DNA from 3 places in the Labilibaculum euxinicum genome. Region 3 is predicted to be linked to each of the others. Evidence: riboswitches for the same ligand, from Rfam matches in the RefSeq annotation. Region 3 holds a riboswitch; each other region holds the start of a gene.

Region 1 (5,987 bases), 560 kb from region 3:
TTTCTTGAAATGTAGGATGAACCAGTTCCCAAACTTGCTGGGTAAAAAGACCTCTTGTTTTCATTACTTCCAGTATTCGTAAAAATGATTCACAGGCCCATGCCCTTCACCAATCCGATAATCAGCCCCTGCCACAATTGCATTGTTAATGTAATTTTTAGCCAACTGTACCGCCATTTGCAAATCGAAACCACGAGCCAGAAAAGCAGCACAAGCTGATGATATTGAACACCCAGTTCCATGAGTATTTCTTGTATTTAACCGTTTGGATTTCATCGAAATACTCTCCTGATTTTCAAAATCGTAAAAAACATCAATTAAATCTTCATCGTCTAAGTGCCCCGCTTTTAGCAAAACTGAAACCTGAAATAAATTTGCTAATTCCTTAGCGCAAGGAATAAATCCCGATTGAGATTCAATCTTTCGGCCCAATAAAATTTCAGCTTCCGGAACATTTGGTGTTATCACTCTTACTCTGGGAATCAAAAATCTTTTTAGTGTATCAACCGCCTCATCCAACAATAAAACATCACCCGATGTTGCGACCATTACTGGATCCAAAACAATATTCTTTATGCCTTTGTATTGATCCAAAACGCTGCAAACAGCAAGAATTGTATTTGAAGAATGCAACATGCCAATTTTTATGGAATCAGCACCAATATCTGAAAGAACTGATTCAATTTGCTCCTGCAAAACCTGATCTGGAACAGCATGAACATTACTCACGCCCAAGGTATTTTGAACTGTAATTGCTGTTATTGCCGTTGCGGCATAACAACCGCAAGCCGAAATTGATTTAATATCAGCCTGAATTCCAGCTCCTCCTCCGGAATCACTTCCGGCTATACTTAAAACTCTATTGTATGTTTTCATACATAATTGTATTTGATTTTACAGGCCACTCCTCCATTTCATAGGCACTTATCCAAAACATCCATTCCAATTTCGAAGCCATTACAAAAGCATCAATCATTTTATTTTGATTACATATCGTAGTTCCTTTAGCCAATTCGTTGCAAATCTCAATAGCCAACTCAACCGCTTCCGAAAATTCATCTCCTCCATAAGTGTCAATCCAATTTTGGTACTGATTCTCACCAGGTATCTGATTTTCCAAAATATAATCTCCAACTTTTTTGTAGATCCAAAAACATGGCAAAATGGCTGCAACAGCCTCCTCGATCGAAGTTGCTGCCAATTGTTTATGAATATAGCAGGTATACAACAAACAAGAAGGTGAAGCTTCTACGACTTTCTTCCTGCTTTGCAAATAAAACTGATGCAATGCCTGTTCAACAGCCACCGTATCAAGAGCAAAACTCAAAAAAATCTTTCTATGCTCCGACTTATCTAATTTACAGGCAATACCTGCCAGCACTTTCCCAAATTCAGCCAAATAAATAGAATCCTGCTCCAAATAAAAATTGAATTTTTCCCGTTCAAGCGTACCACTGGTCAATTCCTTTATAAAGGATAAGTTCAATATTTGTGTGTAGATTTCCTCAATTGATTCCCAGGCTTTTGTACTCCAGTCCATTTACTCAATGTGTTCATTCATTATACTATCAATAATCTTTTTTAATTCTCTTGCTGCTTTTTCAGGATATTCCTGCGAAATTATTGCAGAAACAAGAGCAACGCCATCAGCCCCTGCCTCTATAATACTTCCCAAATTATTCTTATTGATCCCGCCAATAGCCACGCATGGATGTTTTGAAAAAGAAGCAATCTCCTTTATCCCATCAAGCCCAAGTGGTTTAGCAATATCGCTCTTTGTTTGTGTCGAAAAGACAGGCGATAAACCAATATAATCTACATCCAAATCATTTGCCTCTCTTGCCTGTTCGATACTCTCCACTGATAATCCAATGATCTTATCAAATCCTAGAATTTTTCTAGCTTCCTTATAGGGCAAATCACTCTGTCCTATATGTAAACCATCCGCATCAACAGCCAAGGCAATATCCAACCTATCATTAACAATTAACGGTACATTGTAAACTTTTAAAATGTGCTTTACCGACATTACCAACTCATAGAATTCTCTAGTCGTCGAATTCTTTTCGCGAATTTGTACCATACTCACGCCTCCTTTAATGGCAGCTTCAATAATCTCTGCAAGAGGTTTCCCATTTGCAAGGTCACTGTCAGTAACGAGATACAATTTTAGATCTTCCGTTCTCATTGTAAAGTACAAGTTGCTTTTTCAATTTCTATTTCAGATAAACTGTACAGACAATCAATAAAATGCATTTGCATACTTCCCGGTCCATTAGACTTAGATGCAGCAAATTCACCAGTAATTCCCATCACCATCATCCCAAATACTGCCGCCTGAAATGTATTGGGATTTGTTGCAGCAAATGCACCCAAAACTGCTGTAGCTGTGCATCCCATTCCAGTAACTTTGGCCATCAATTGATTCCCAAAACCAACCGATTCAACTTTTATTCCATCAGTAATAAAATCAATCTCACCGCTTATAACAACAACACAATTGTTTCCAGATGCCAAAATTTTAGCTGATTCTAAAGCAACATCCGCAGCCACAGAACTATCAACTCCTTTCGTAAGCATTGTTTGATCAACTAAAGCCATTATTTCGGAAGCATTTCCCCTTATTATATTAGGCTTGCACGTTTCAATTATTCGCAAAGCACTCGATGTTCGATAAGGCGTTGCACCTGCACCTACAGGATCGAATACAACTGGTATTTTTCTTTCCCGGGCTTTTTCACCTGCAATAATCATGGATTCGACCCATTCTTCCGATAAAGTACCCATATTAATTACCAATGCTGAAGCAATATTTACCATATCTTTCACTTCGTGCAAGGCATGTGCCATTACTGGAGAAGCACCAATAGCGAGCAGAGCATTTGCAGTCGTATTCATCACTACAAAATTAGTAATATTATGAACCAAAGGAGCTTGCTCTCTGATAGCAGATAAATTTTCAATTAATTTATTACCCATTTTCATAACCGATTAGTTTTTAATTGCACAAATAGCTACATAATCACCACAATCAAATCCGTTAATTGGTTCTTCAGCCACCAGATTGGAATTTAAGGGGTGTTTGGTTAATGTCTGAGCAAATTGAAGATTATTAAAATTGGATTTCTTCAACATATCCACCTTTTCTGCAGTAGTTCTCCAATTAGCGGCTTTCACAAACTCAATAGGATAAGGGTTTCTTGGATGAACTCCTTCCAATAATGGGTGTTCCCAAGTGCCTAACGCTTTTGCCAGATTATACAAAACTCCATAAGAACTTTCTTTAGGAACATCAATAACTACAATTTTACCATCTGGACGTAGAGCATCGTAAGATTTATTAAATGCTTTTTGCAAATCGCTAATATAACTTGGCGTACCATTAAACAAAATTGTATCGTAGTTTTCCTTACCTAACTCCATCTCCTCCGCAGTGCTTATGTCCACATTAAGTCCACGTTTCCTAGCGATATCAGCCATTCCTTCCGAAGGTTCAATTCCATTTTTTATCGAAATATTGAATTCTTTTTCAAGAATTGTTTCGAACAAGCCACTTCCACAACCAACAGAGAATATATCTCCTGCATTTTCAAGAAAATGGGCAACAAGTTTTACTTCAGAATACAATACATTTTCATTTTCGAGAAACCACGCATCATAATCTGATGCGTACTTATTAAATTTAGAACTCATTTGTTATTTTTAATTAGTCAAATAATTAGTAATAATTATCTGCAAAACAAAAGGCTGTAAAAACAGAAAACCGCCTCGTACATAACGAAACGGTTCTATCTAATTACTTAGGCAAGTTAAAATCAGACGAATCATTTCCCTACGCTACTATTATGCAGATCAGGTAAAAGGGTAAAGTCTCAGCCCAAATAAATACTCAAGCACCCCTAACGACACGACAAAGGTATTAATATTTTACAATAGAATGTATTAGAAACAAATGATTTTGACTTCTGTGTGCAGTACTTAACAAATCACCCATCCTCTCTTGAGAACGCATATTTCCTAAGTATTAAATAAGATCTCTGCGGTTGCCACAATTTCAACCCTTCCTTTAGTTGGAATCAGATCACTCCAAACCCAATTGTAATGTTCAATTACTTTCTCTGCAGATAAATGGGGCCGATCCGCCGTCGTATGCGCATCTTTAACTACGGTAATATTAAAATCCTTAATCAATGCAGATTGAATTGTGGATTCTACACAAAAATCAGTTGCACATCCCGTAATCACCAATTCGCTCACGTTTAGTTCTTTCAATTTCTCTTCAAGGTCGGATTCATAAAAAGAATCATTCGCCGTTTTATATAGAACCAAATCAGATTCAGCAATGTTTAGATCATCCAGAATTTCCCACTCTTCTGTACCAGGCACAAAACAATTCTGTTTCGAACCATTGTGCTGTATGTATACTACAGGATTCCCATATTCACGAAATCCAGCGGCCAATTGATTGATTCGCTTCACAACTCCCTTTGTGTCATAACGAGGAGTTGCGGGCGTAAACGAGCCTTTTTGCATGTCGATGATTAGAAGAGCACTGGAATTTGTCTGATTTTCTTTCATTTCAACCTGTATTAAAAAAGGATTAATTTAATTTGATAATCAGATTTATTCCTGATTCAAAAAATCACAAACTTTACTAAAAACAAGATCTAAGCTTTCTTCAATATTTACAGACTCTGCCTTATTCATTGGAAATGGATTTTCATGTGAATATGAATATGGAAAATCAAGCTCTTCTACAGTAATATTAATATCTCTGGAGGCTCCTTTCAAGGTATTTTCAATCTCGTAAGTCGGAAAAACAGAATCTCCTTTTAAGGCAATCGCATAAATCTGATTTTCGGCTTTTTTAAACAAAGCTTCTCTAAAATATCTCATATTCTTGTACTCCAACATGGTATGAAATACCTTCCCTTCCATGTGATCTTCTTCAATGTAATGATGCAGAAGATTATCTTTCTTTAAAAAACTGCTGAAATGCTCAACCAAATAAGAATACAAGGTAACATTAACTTCACTATCCAGAATAAATTTAGAAACAGGAGACAAACGATTAAATACAGCACCACTGCAAAACAAACACAATTTTGTTTCACTAAAATAATTTTTGTGGTTTGTTAACTTCAGAATTTCAGCCAAAAAACCTCCGATAGAGTATGCAAAAATATCAAAACTAAAATCCTTATCGATTAATTCATGCTTGCCGCTTTTACACTCTTCAATAAATTGAATGATATCGTAATAAGTTTGCAAACCCGACCAGATAAATCTTTGCGGCATGGAATGAAGCCGCATGCTGATGGCTACATTCGATAATGAGGAACCAATAATATTTGGAAATTGTGCTTTTCGTTTTTTACTCAATTCAAACATTGCCTTTTTATCGCTCCAATGCTTTGGTGCACGCTGCATATGAAATGCGATCGGAAAAAAGACAACTGCGCTCTGTGTTTTCTCACAAATAGCTTGTCCCCACGGCAAATATTTATCCCACGTTTTTTCATTAAAGCCATGAAAGATAAATGTTAGTTTTTCTATTTTACAATCCCCTTTTGGTTTTAATATATTATAGCTGAAGTTTTTATTTTCCTCAACAACAACATCATTCATATGCACATCATCCTGTATTTTACCAATTTCGTTCTGGGCAAACATGTTCTCGATAAGATCCAACTTATGACTTTCACAATAATAGTTGGTTTTACCTGGTAAAATATCGTGTGCTAAAGAATGAAATTGATACTCTCTAAATTCCATCCCGTCAAACTCTGACTCTCCTCCATCAAAGGCCAATTTTAATTCATGACAACGATCAATATATGACATAATAATAAACTTTAATGAATTGATATAGATTGCTGAATACAATCATGTATATTCTATTGCAAAATTCGAATTTACAAAAACACCACTGATTAACAAAAAACAATCCGGTAATTAGATATACTTCTTAATTTTTTCTGATTATT
Region 2 (5,987 bases), 1.3 Mb from region 3:
TTTATATCGTATGATAAATTCAGGTTTGAAACAAAGTAAGCATCCAATTTACGATCACTACTTGATGTATTATCGATAAACTGCTCATCAACAAACTGAGAAGATAACTGAGCGGTAAATCCTGATTTTTGGTATGTAAACATCGAATTAGCAGTTACTTCAGGAGAAAAAGCAAGCTTTGTAGTACCTAAACTTGTTGCAATTTGACCTCCGTTATCCCAATCATCAACATATTCTGTAAAATTCTTAATCTTATTTCTGCTTAAAGTGATATTTCCACTCCAGTCAAATTCTTTAGAAATCTTCACTCCCCCACTAAACTCAGCTCCCATTCTGTAACTATCCGCAACATTTACCATAATGGCACTTCCAACATCATTAATTTGTCCGGTAAGTACCAACTGATCCTTATAGTCCATGTAGTAAAGGTTTGCCTCAAAGAATACATTTGAACGAGTAAATTTATAACCAAATTCGTAATCGAATAAACGTTCACTTGTTGGTGTCTTTCCTAGCTCAGCATCGGTATAATTACTTCTGTTAGGCTCTCTGTTTGCAACTGCAAGAGAAGCAAAAAATCTGTTAGAATTATTCAATTGTAGATTTAAACCCAATTTTGGATTAAAAAACACAAAATCATGCTTCTGAGTCAGATCGCGAAAATCATCATCAATTCCTTCAATTTCATAATTAATACCACGTACCTGCATATCTGCATAAATGCTAAACTGTTCGGAGATTGCAATGTTGGCTTTTAAATATGTATTGTAATCTGTTTTGGTTCCTGTACTTGAATAATACTCATGATCAAGGAAAGTATCACCGGCATTTTTCATCCAACGAATTTTACCATAATGATCACCCTCATATTTATTCAAAGCACCACCCCAAACCAAATCAACAGTAGAGAAAGAATGACTCAAAGAAAAAACAGTTCCATAAAAATCATTATTCAACCATTTTCTTCTGATCACATCTGTTTTGGTGATACTTTCACTTCCAATTACAATTGGATCTAATCCATATTTACTCAATTTATCGTTTGGTTTAAACTGCTCATAGTATCCTTCACCATGCGTATAATGCAAGCCAATATTCAGTTTTGTGTTTTCTGATAACAAATGAGTTAAGAATAATTGCGAATGTTTCTGCCAATAATTATCGGTTTCATTCTTGTAGGTATACAAATTGTAAGTTCTGCTATCTGAAGCTTTCATAAAATCAACAGCCTCCTGACTTAGTAACCAGTTATCTGCATATTCCTGCATTCCAGCCTCATCATTGTTTAATCTCACACTAGGAACACCATTCCATGCTTGATAAGTTTGCTCTTTTCCTGCAAAAAAATTGGCTTTAATACTTGTTTTTTCGCCATAGTATCCTCCTGAAAGAAAAACAGATTGCAAATCAGTTTTCGCTCTATCAATGTAACCATCAGAAGTAATTTTAGATAAACGTGCATCGAAAGAAAATCCATTCTTTCCTAGTCCTGTTCCAACTTTAACCGTATTTTTAAACGTATTAAATGATCCGGCAGAACTTGCAATTTCAGCATATGCTTCCGAAGCAACTTTCGAAGTTTGAAGATTTACTGTTGCACCAAAAGCAGCTGCTCCATTCGTAGATGTACCCACTCCACGCTGAATTTGAATATCTTCTACCGAAGATGCAAAATCAGGCATATTTACCCAATAAACACCATGAGATTCAGAATCGTTCAAAGGAATACCATCAATGGTTACATTAATTCGATTCGCATCAGTTCCTCTTACTCTAAATCCAGTATAACCAACTCCCGATCCGGCATCCGATGTCGTTACAAACGAAGGTGTAGACGATAAAATCATGGGAATATCCTGCCCTAAATTTCGAGCAACAATTTCGTCCTTTTTCACATTGGTGAGAGCTACTGGTGTTTTACGATCTGCACGGGTAGCAGCAACAAGAACCTCATCGGCCATAATGGCAGATGCTTCCAAATTAAAGTCAATTTCTTCTGACTTAGCCAGCTTCACTTCTTTTTGAGCACTTTCATAACCCAAAAATGAAACCACAAAACTGTAGTTTCCTTCTTTTAAATTCTGAAACCTGTATGTACCATTCGAACTGGCAACGGTTCCTAAATAAGTTCCCTTTACTGCTATTGTGGCACCCGGAAGTGCTTTTCCTGCTTTATCGGTAACTTTACCAGTTACGGTAAGTTGAGAGAATCCGATAAAACATACAAATTGCAATAAAATTAACACTGCAGCTCTGCGCAAAACACAGTTCATCTTTCTTGTAAACATTGTTTATAAGTTAAAACGTTAATAATATATTGCAATGAGGTTGTAATAAGATCAGGTTAGCGAAAAGTTAATTCGCAATTTTCCCTACGCCGGCATTATCCGGATCAGGTTTAAAGGGTATGATCTCAGCCTGTTATTTAAGGCACCCCACTGTGATTTTGCGACAAAGGTAATCGGAAATAGTTCAAAAACAAAAGAGCCGGCTAAATGCCGGCTCTTTCTAAAACCTAAACTTTCTTTTTTCAACCCTATTTAATTGATTCAGGTGCATTAACACCCAAAACATCCTTTATAGCTTTTACGAATGTTTCTTTTGGTAAAGCTCCCTGTGCCATTGTTGGCTTTCCTTTAACAGGAATAAACAAAAAACTTGGTATGCTTTTAATTCCAAATGCCCCGGAAACCATTGGCGATTTATCGGTGTCAACTTTGTAAATCTGAATGTCCTGGCCATATTCCTTTTGAAGCTCCTCAAGCACAGGCGCAACACGTTTACACGGACCACACCATGTTGCATAAAAATCAACGATTACAGGTTTATCCCCCTTAAAATTCCATTCTTTACTATTTGTAAAATCAAATACCTTCTCCTTAAAACTATTATCATCCAAGTGGATGACTTCATTTGCTGCCTGGGAAAATGCACTTAAGTTTATCATTGTTACAAAAAATGCAAAAAATATTTTTTTCATGTGTCTAAATTTGTTTTTTATTGCCAAATAGCCTGTCCCGAACTTGTTTCGGGAGAACTCGCCAACTTAGTCATCCTCATGTGTGAGAAAAGTCTTCTCATGGCGCGTTTCATCTTTGTTTCTTTACAAAGGTAACCCAACAAAAGAACACCCCCTAGTTCAACTTCTTTTTTTATTATTACTCTCTTACAAAAATGATACTTTTTTCAAAACCATCATTATTATTCAGGAGCTTTAACAAAACTTTAAGTCTCAAATATTATTCACCTACACCAAGAACTTCGGAAAACGCCTGCTTAAAGGATTCTTTTGACATAGCACCCTGTGACATTTGTGGCTGCCCATCTGTAGGAATGAACAACAAAGAGGGAATACTCTGAATTCCAAACATTGATGCCAACTCACGTTCTTTTTCAGTGTCAATCTTGTAAATATCCAGATTATCACCATACTCTTCCTGTAATTCCTCTAAAATAGGAGCAACAGCTTTACATGGACCACACCAATCCGCATAAAAATCAACCAAACAAGGTCGGTTCCCTTCAAACTTCCAATCTTTATTTTCTTCGAAATTAAATACTTTCGCTTTAAATGTCTCTACTGTCAAATGTTCTACCATAACTTATAATATTAAAATAACACAATCATTTTACATGTATAAATATATATATTTACATCTTACAATTTGTGTGCCAGATTCAAAAAATGCTTGTTTTTATAGATTCCATCTAAATAATTGTAATTTTGTCAGCGCAATGAATCAGGGATTTATGATTTTAGGCTCCTGAAGCACATGATTTAGAGTAAACTGTTTGAAAAAAAGTAAAGTGAAAGAACATTTAAAACACCCTATATTTTCAATTATTTCCAAAATTGTAACCCGTGAAAATCTCGAGAGTTATGTAATTGGAGGTTTTGTAAGAGATTTATTTTTACACCGGGAATCAAAAGATATTGATATTGTAGTTATTGGAAGCGGTATTGAACTAGCCCAAAAAGCAGCAAAAGAAGCCGGCATATCAAAAGTTTCTGTTTTTAAGAACTATGGAACGGCAATGCTAAAGTACAAAGATCTGGAAATTGAATTTGTTGGTGCCAGAAAAGAATCTTACAATCGGGATTCCAGAAACCCTATTGTTGAAGACGGCACACTCGAAGATGATCAAAAAAGACGGGACTTCACCATTAATGCTTTAGCTCTTAGCCTGCATCAGAATAATTTTGGAGAGTTGCTCGATCCATTTAATGGAATTAATGATTTAAATAATAAAATCATTAAAACACCAATGGAACCAATAATAACATTCTCTGATGATCCTTTGCGAATGATGAGGGCAATACGTTTTGCGACCCAACTTAATTTCACAATATCGAAGGAAACTCTTGAAGCTATTCGCACCAATAAGGATCGAATTAATATCATCACAAAAGAAAGAATTATCGAGGAATTAAATAAGATAATTCTTTCAGATAAACCTTCTATCGGATTTAAGCTGCTGGATGAAACAGGCTTGTTAAAATTAATATTTCCTGAATTTGTTAGACTAAAAGGACGGGAAACCAGAAAAGGAATCAGTCATAAAGACAATTTCTACCATACACTTGAGGTTCTTGATCAATTAGCTCCAAAATCAAATAATCTTTGGTTGCGATGGTCGGCTTTACTGCACGATATTGCCAAACCGAATACCAAGAGATTTGTGGATGGAATTGGATGGACGTTTCATGCTCATAATTTTATTGGCGAGAAAATGGTGCCTGGTATTTTTAAGAAAATGAAATTACCCTTGAACGAGAAAATGAAATTTGTTCAGAAAATGGTACTTCTTCATATGCGTCCCATCGTATTGGCACAAGAGGTGGTTACCGATTCTGCAATCCGAAGATTGCTGTTTGATGCCGGCGATGATGTAGATCAACTAATGAAATTATGCGAAGCCGATATCACTTCTAAAAATGAAGAAAAAGTGAAAAAGTTTCTCGATAATTTTCAATTGGTACGAAGGAAACTAAAAGAGGTGGAGGAAAAGGATTCTGTTCGTAACTTTCAGCCACCAATTGACGGACAGGAAATTATTGATATTTTTAATTTATCGCCATGCAGAATAATTGGCGATATTAAAATGGCTATAAAAGAGGCTATTCTTGATGGAGTAATTCCCAATGAACATGATGCAGCCTATCAGTTTATGCTGAAAAAAGGAAAAGAACTGGGACTTGAACCCATAAAAAAAAGCAACAAAAAAGAACCTTTGGATTAGTCCAAAGGTTTTTTTAAACTTACAACCTTTGCATGCTAAACAGCATCATATAATACAATAATAATATCTATTTTTGCGGCCTGAAAAAAAGAAGAAAACACCCCACTAATAAAGTATTCAGGAATGGCATACGTTGACAATACAATGATAATCAGAAGAGATCTTCTGGCAAGAATGGCAGATCTTTTTAATGAAGGGAAATTAATGGAAGGACTTGATAGAATTCCTCTTGAAATGGCCCCACGCAGAAGCCCTAAATCTGATCGTTGCTGTATTTTTAAGGAACGTGTAATCATTAAAGAAAAATTGATTCCACTTTTAGGTTTCGATTTGGATGAATACACAGACGAACTTAAAACTTTGGCTTCGTATGCTGAAGAAGCACTTGAAAGAAAAAACCCAATCAACAAAATATTGACGGTTGTTGATGAGGCATGTACTTCTTGTGTAAAGAATAGTTACATCGTAACCAATCTTTGCAAAGGTTGTGTTGCACATCCGTGTATGATGAACTGTCCTAAGGAATCCATCAGCTGGAATGCAAACGGTCAAGCTCAAATCAATCCCAAAACCTGTATTAATTGTGGTATTTGCATGAGTGTTTGCCCTTATCATTCCATTATATACATGCCTGTACCTTGCGAAAATGCTTGTCCTGTTGGCGCTATCACCAAAGATGAGTATGGTATTGAACGGATTGATGAAGATAAATGCATTGATTGCGGCAAATGTATTACGGCTTGTCC
Region 3 (5,987 bases):
AATTGCAGAAATTGCAAATGAGAGATATAGAGAGTTTGCTTTTGAAGGACATCGTTGGTTCGATTTACGAAGAACAACTCAAGAGCAAATTAATCATGCCTATAAAACAGAGTCAGCGACTCTAAATCAGGGCGATCCCCGTTATACGCTCCGTTATCCGGATGAAGCCATAAACAACAATCCAAATTTGAGTAATTAGGTTAATTAGCATATCAATAAAATGAAATTAGGGGTTTTCCATTACGGATTGCCCCTTTTCTTTTGTAATTTGGTCGGATAAAAATTAGATAAAAATGATCAAAGTAGCTATTGTTGAAGATGAACGTTTGGCGTCACGGGAACTGGAAAAAATGTTACTGGATATACGGCCAGATAAAATTGAAATTAAAGCTCATTTAGAGAATGTTGAACAGGCTGTGCAATATCTGTCCGGGCATAAGCTTGATTTGATTTTTATGGACATACACCTTGGTGATGGCAACAGTTTTGAGATCTTCGATCGGTTGGAAATTACCACACCTGTTATTTTCACCACAGCCTACGATCAATATGCAGTACAGGCCTTTAAACAATGCAGTGTAGATTATTTACTAAAGCCGATGGATTCTGAAGATGTGGAAGCAGCCATCACAAAGTTCGAGACAATGTTTCAGGAGAAAGAATCTCTTGATTTTAGTGCTCTTCAGAAATCTTTAAACAGCTTAATGACTGGTGATCAATACCAGGAGCGGTTCATGGTGAGTCGGGGCGACAGACTCAGTTCATTGGAAGTTGAAAAAGTGGCCTACTTTATGGCAGACGGTAAGGCGCTTTATCTATTTGGATTGGATGGGAACCGTTATCTTTTTGATGGCACTCTGACATCTTTGGAAAGCAAATTGAATCCGAAGCGTTTTTTCCGGGTTAACCGCAAATTTATCGTTAGTTATCAAGCCATTGAAGATATGCACTATTATTCAAAAAACAGAATAAAATTAAATCTCAAACCCAATCACCCGGAATGTATTGATGCTATTGTTAGTCAGGATCGGTGTACTGAGTTCAAGAAATGGTTAAATCAGTAAACCTGAAATACAAGGTCTGCTAAAAAGTGTGAATTATTTAACACAGAGTCATTATTATAGTATTCTTTTCGTCTAAATGTGATTTCATCCCGTATTATTGCATAATTAAAATTTATTGATAATTATAAAATAATTTCGTGTCATGAAGAACTGTGTTCTTGTATCCTTTTGTATTCTTATTTCGTTTTGTTCTGCTTCTTGTTCCAGTGATGATAGTTTATCCAAGGCAGATTACTACAACCTTTCCAATTTGCCTTTAGATACCGGCGGAACTCATTCAAGCCACATATTGGCAGAAGCTAATGCTCCCTATGGTTACTACGCTTATCAACCCGCAGGATACGATGATGATAAGGATTCGATGTATCCTTTACTGATTTTCCTGCATGGATCCGGTGAAAAAGGCAACAGCGCCAAACATCCCGAATATTTGGAACGGATTCTTGTTAACGGGCTTCCAAAAATGATTGAAAATGGAAGTTGGTCACCAAAATATCCTATGTTGGTTATTTCTCCTCAATGTCATGACGATGGCTGGCAAGCCGACAAAATAAAGCGCTTTGTTGAATTCATTATAGAGAAATACAAAGTGAATGAACGCAGAATATACATGACCGGAATAAATATGGGCGGTTTTGGATGCTTTAGTTATGTGGGGACTTGTGGCGATGAATCTCATGTAACTGCTCTTGTGCCCATTTGTGGTGGTGGAAATACAGCACAGGCAGTAAAATTTAAAAACATTCCTGTTTGGGCATTTCACGGAGAGAGTGATGCAACGGTTGCACCTTCCAAATCAAAAAACATGATTGAGGCAATAAACAGCATCAATCCGACAGAAAAAGCTAAAATTACATTGTACCCTGATGTTGCACATGACTCATGGACGTACACATATGAGGGAATCGGAATGGGGAAAGAAAATGCAGACTATGATGCATTTAGCTCTGATATTTATATCTGGATGCTGGAGCATGAGAAAAAAGAATAAGTGTTTGAAATATCGCTAAAAAAATAAAGCCATTACTCTTGTTCAGGAATAATGGCTTTTTTTCTATTGACAGTACTTATTCTATCGAATAAAACTGGTGTATATTTTCTTCTCCTGTACCGGAGCTTCTACCTTATTTTTTCCCTGATCAATTAATTGCAGCAGATAAGCCATGTTCCTACCCAAAACTCTCATAATCTGCATGCCTTCTTCATCCTGTAAAACTTCACCTGGAGTCGTTCCGTGAATTACATTCCAATAATTTGATGTCGGAACCATCATTTCTGAATAGTTGAGATAATTGTTCAGTTCGTTAAAGGTTGGCAATCCTCCCGAACGACGAACCGCAACAACCGAAGCACCAACTTTGTGGCGAAACAAATTGCCGTTTGCACCACTCACATAGAATGCCCGGTCTAAAAACGATTTCATATTTGCTCCCAAAGAGGCATAATGAACTGGTGAGCCAAGCAGAATGCCATCGGCTTCTTTCATCTTTTGAATCCATATGTTTACATCATCTCCTGTTAGTACACACTTTTCATCCTTGTTTTTAGCACACTGACCGCAGGCGATACAACCTTTTACTCCTTTATTTCCAACATGCACGATCTCTGTTTCAATACCTTGCAGTTCCAACTGCTCTGTTACTAATTTAAGGGCATGGTAAGTGTTTCCTTCTTTTTTCGGACTTCCGTTAAATGCGACTACCTTCATTTTGCAAGTTTTATTGTTTTTGTGATTTCAGATTCGTGGAAAATTGATTGGTTTACACCAATTGAAAGTGTAAAATTAAGCAGGAACTGAATACAATTGTTTTAATGAAATGTTAATAGAATAAATCTATTGTAAGTATCTCTGAGGAATACAGGCTTCTTATTTTTCAAGCTTTATCCGATTCACTTTTAAGCCTTCCGATTGAATTCCCCGGGCATATTTTACGGCAGATTTACCAAACAGCATTACATATCCAATCGTATGATCTTTTGGTATGCCAATCAGAGTGCGTAATTCAGGATCAATATCATCTATTGCCCATTTTATCATTCCGTTCCAAAGTGTTCCTATTCCGTGTGAGTTGGCTATTAATTCAAAATAACTCAATGTAATTAAACAATCTGCCATTGGTGAAGCATCAGCAGATCGGGCAGAAGCAATAATTAGGTGTGGAGCATCTCTAAAAATAACATCTATACCTTTAGTTTCCCATAATTTCTGATAGGACAGCAGGAATTGAAAGCGTTTCTCCAGTGTGCCTGATTCTCTGGCATTTTTCAGTGAATCGTACACTTTTAACCGGAATAAGTCCAAATCCTCTTTGTTGTCAATTAACGACAGTAAAACAGCATTGTCGTTATGTCCTGTTGGTGCATGCGCAGCCGTTTCAATCAGTTCCTGAATTAATTCCTTATCGATGGTTTCTTTTTTGTATTTTCGGATCGAGCGTCTTGTTTTTATCAATCTGCTGATTGCTTCAGGCTTTGGCATTTCATCTTTTGCAGAAACACTGTCTCCCGGATTTTTTCCTAATATCGAAAGTGCTGCCGTAGGACAAATGGCTAAACAATGTTGGCATTTTAAACAATTCGTCTCCTTTTCTTTTCGGATGACAGGCTTTGGATTCAATTCTATAATACCAACCGGACAATCCTGTGCACAAAGACCGCACTCAATACATTTATCTTCCTCTATTTTAAAATCTAACATTGTTTGCAAGCTTATTATTGGCAGGCAAAGATAATTTATCCCGGGAATTAATCCATAAAATATTCCCATGCGAAGAGCCTGTTCCGGGTTTTTATTTTACATTTGCATTTATATAAACTAGGGGTGCCTAACTTTAAGGCTGAGATCATACCCTTTACCTGATCAGGATAATGCCTGCGTAGGAAAGTAAAGAAAAGTCTGCTTTTTTGGAGTAGGACCGCCCCTGTTTATTACTATTATTCACTTAATAAACAATAAAATGGAGCAAATTGTATCTGCAGGAATCGTCGATTCCTATTTTAAAAAACTCAAAGAAAATTTATCGGTTGATGTGGCCATTGTCGGAGGTGGACCTTCTGGACTAATCGCATCCTATTATCTCGCAAAGAAAGACTTTAAAGTTGCTTTGTATGAAAGTAAACTGGCTCCAGGCGGAGGCATGTGGGGCGGTGCCATGATGTTTAACGAGATAATAGTTCAGAAAGATGCACTGCATATTCTTGACGAATTAAATATTTCCTATACAAACTATCAGGGAGATTATTACACGCTTGATTCTGTGCATGCAACCTCCGCTTTAATTTACCATGCTACGCAGGCAGGAGTAAAAATATTCAATTGTTCTTCTATTGAAGATGTTGTTTTTCAAAATGACAGGGTATGTGGTGTTGTTCTAAACTGGGCTTCGGTTCGCCGGGAAAAAATGCATGTCGATCCTTTGGTGATCATGGCAAAAGCAGTGGTTGATGGCACGGGGCACGATTGTGACATTGTTCGCACCTTGGAACGTAAAAACGACGTGAAGCTAAACACAAAAACAGGTAAAGTGATGGGGGAATACTCTTTGTCGATAGATGAAGCTGAGCGAACTACTGTAGAAAACACCAAAGAAGTATACCCTGGATTGTATGTATCAGGTATGGCATCGAATGGTGTTAGCGGTGGTTTTCGAATGGGACCTATCTTTGGAGGAATGCTTCTTTCCGGTGAAAAATTAGCTGGTTTAATTGCTGAAAATTTAAGTAAATAAGATGAAGGACTTTGGTTTATACATCATCATTACAAAGCCTCACTCTTCATATCGTTCCATTGCCGAATCGTGTGTTGAGCGGGGAGTCAGGATGCTGCAGCTGCGCGAAAAATCTTTATCCGATAAGGAATTAATTAAGGTTGGAAAAGAAATCAGAGACATTACCAGAGGAAGTGAAACCAGTTTTGTGATGAATGACCGTGCGGATATCGCAGCAATTTGCGAAGCTGATTGTTTACATCTCGGACAAGATGATATGAGTTTGGAAGAAGCCCGAAAAATTGTTGGAGATATGAAAATTGGTTTGTCAACTCATTCTATTCAGCAAGTGAAGGAAGCGCTTGTTCAGAAGCCTGATTACATAGGTTTTGGCCCGGTATATCCAACCAATGCAAAAGCCAAACCTGATCAACCTGTAGGCATTGAACAACTAAAGCAAGTATTGAATATGGCGACCATTCCTGTGGTGGCAATCGGAGGAATTTTTCCCGAAAACATACAGACCATTCTAAGTGCAGGAGCAAAAAATATTGCCATGGTGCGGCATTTTATGCAAACCGATCAGTTTGATGAAAGAGTTCTGGAGTTTACTAATTTAATAAACAAGAAATAATGATTACACAAATAGAAAAAGCCAAAGAAGGCATTATTACAGCAGAAATGAATATCGTTGCAAAAAACGAAAGAGTTGATGTTGAATGGCTGCGAAATGAGATTGCACAGGGGCGGATTGTAATCCCCAAAAACAAAAATCATGATTTTCCGGTTGTTGCAATTGGTAATGGTTTGCGAACTAAGGTGAATGCAAACATGGGTACATCCGAAAAGCATTGCCATTTTGAAGAAGAACTGAAAAAAATGAATGTTGCCATTCAGTATGGAGCCGATGCGATTATGGATTTGTCAACGGGCGGCGATCTGCACATTATTCTTCAACGAATACTTCAGGAATCTTCCGTAATGGTTGGAACGGTTCCTATTTATGGGGTAGCAACACGTTTGCTGGCCGAAGGAAAAGAGATTAAGGAGCTCGACCCGGAAGATCTGTTTCGTGAAATTGAAATTCAGGCAAAAATGGGGGTTGATTTTATGACCTTACATTGTGGTATAACTAAGGTTTCTCTTTCCTTTCTTGAAAATGATAAAAGAGTATGCGGGATTGTAAGCCGGGGAGGAGCTTTGCTCAAGCGCTGGA

The links. A riboswitch is a leader RNA that binds a small molecule or an ion and turns the genes downstream of it on or off. The one in region 3 is predicted to bind thiamine pyrophosphate.
Region 1: it holds a riboswitch for thiamine pyrophosphate, as region 3 does, so the genes downstream of both, ACY0M5_RS14010 (class I SAM-dependent DNA methyltransferase) here and ACY0M5_RS11670 (sulfide-dependent adenosine diphosphate thiazole synthase) in region 3, are expected to answer to the same signal.
Region 2: it holds a riboswitch for thiamine pyrophosphate, as region 3 does, so the genes downstream of both, ACY0M5_RS06715 (TonB-dependent receptor) here and ACY0M5_RS11670 (sulfide-dependent adenosine diphosphate thiazole synthase) in region 3, are expected to answer to the same signal.

Annotation. Positions count from the first base shown of each region.
Region 1 is NZ_OY782756.1:3,493,281-3,499,267, forward strand. Features, by position in the region: gene ACY0M5_RS13985 (TenA family protein) at 1-64, opposite strand, end outside; gene thiD (bifunctional hydroxymethylpyrimidine kinase/phosphomethylpyrimidine kinase) at 64-876, opposite strand; gene tenA (thiaminase II) at 860-1,540, opposite strand; gene thiE (thiamine phosphate synthase) at 1,541-2,188, opposite strand; gene thiM (hydroxyethylthiazole kinase) at 2,185-2,979, opposite strand; gene ACY0M5_RS14010 (class I SAM-dependent DNA methyltransferase) at 2,992-3,693, opposite strand; TPP riboswitch at 3,813-3,911, opposite strand; gene ACY0M5_RS14015 (cysteine hydrolase family protein) at 4,018-4,578, opposite strand; gene ACY0M5_RS14020 (DUF6051 family protein) at 4,624-5,844, opposite strand.
Region 2 is NZ_OY782756.1:1,587,803-1,593,789, reverse strand. Features, by position in the region: gene ACY0M5_RS06715 (TonB-dependent receptor) at 1-2,288, opposite strand, end outside; TPP riboswitch at 2,352-2,448, opposite strand; gene trxA (thioredoxin) at 2,537-2,980, opposite strand; gene trxA (thioredoxin) at 3,240-3,599, opposite strand; gene ACY0M5_RS06700 (CCA tRNA nucleotidyltransferase) at 3,793-5,241, shown strand; gene ACY0M5_RS06695 (monomeric [FeFe] hydrogenase) at 5,365-5,987, shown strand, end outside.
Region 3 is NZ_OY782756.1:2,933,622-2,939,608, forward strand. Features, by position in the region: gene ACY0M5_RS11645 (RagB/SusD family nutrient uptake outer membrane protein) at 1-199, shown strand, start outside; gene ACY0M5_RS11650 (LytR/AlgR family response regulator transcription factor) at 294-1,064, shown strand; gene ACY0M5_RS11655 (carboxylesterase family protein) at 1,207-2,055, shown strand; gene ACY0M5_RS11660 (flavodoxin family protein) at 2,137-2,772, opposite strand; gene ACY0M5_RS11665 (nitroreductase family protein) at 2,932-3,762, opposite strand; TPP riboswitch at 3,872-3,964, shown strand; gene ACY0M5_RS11670 (sulfide-dependent adenosine diphosphate thiazole synthase) at 4,022-4,792, shown strand; gene thiE (thiamine phosphate synthase) at 4,794-5,405, shown strand; gene thiC (phosphomethylpyrimidine synthase ThiC) at 5,405-5,987, shown strand, end outside.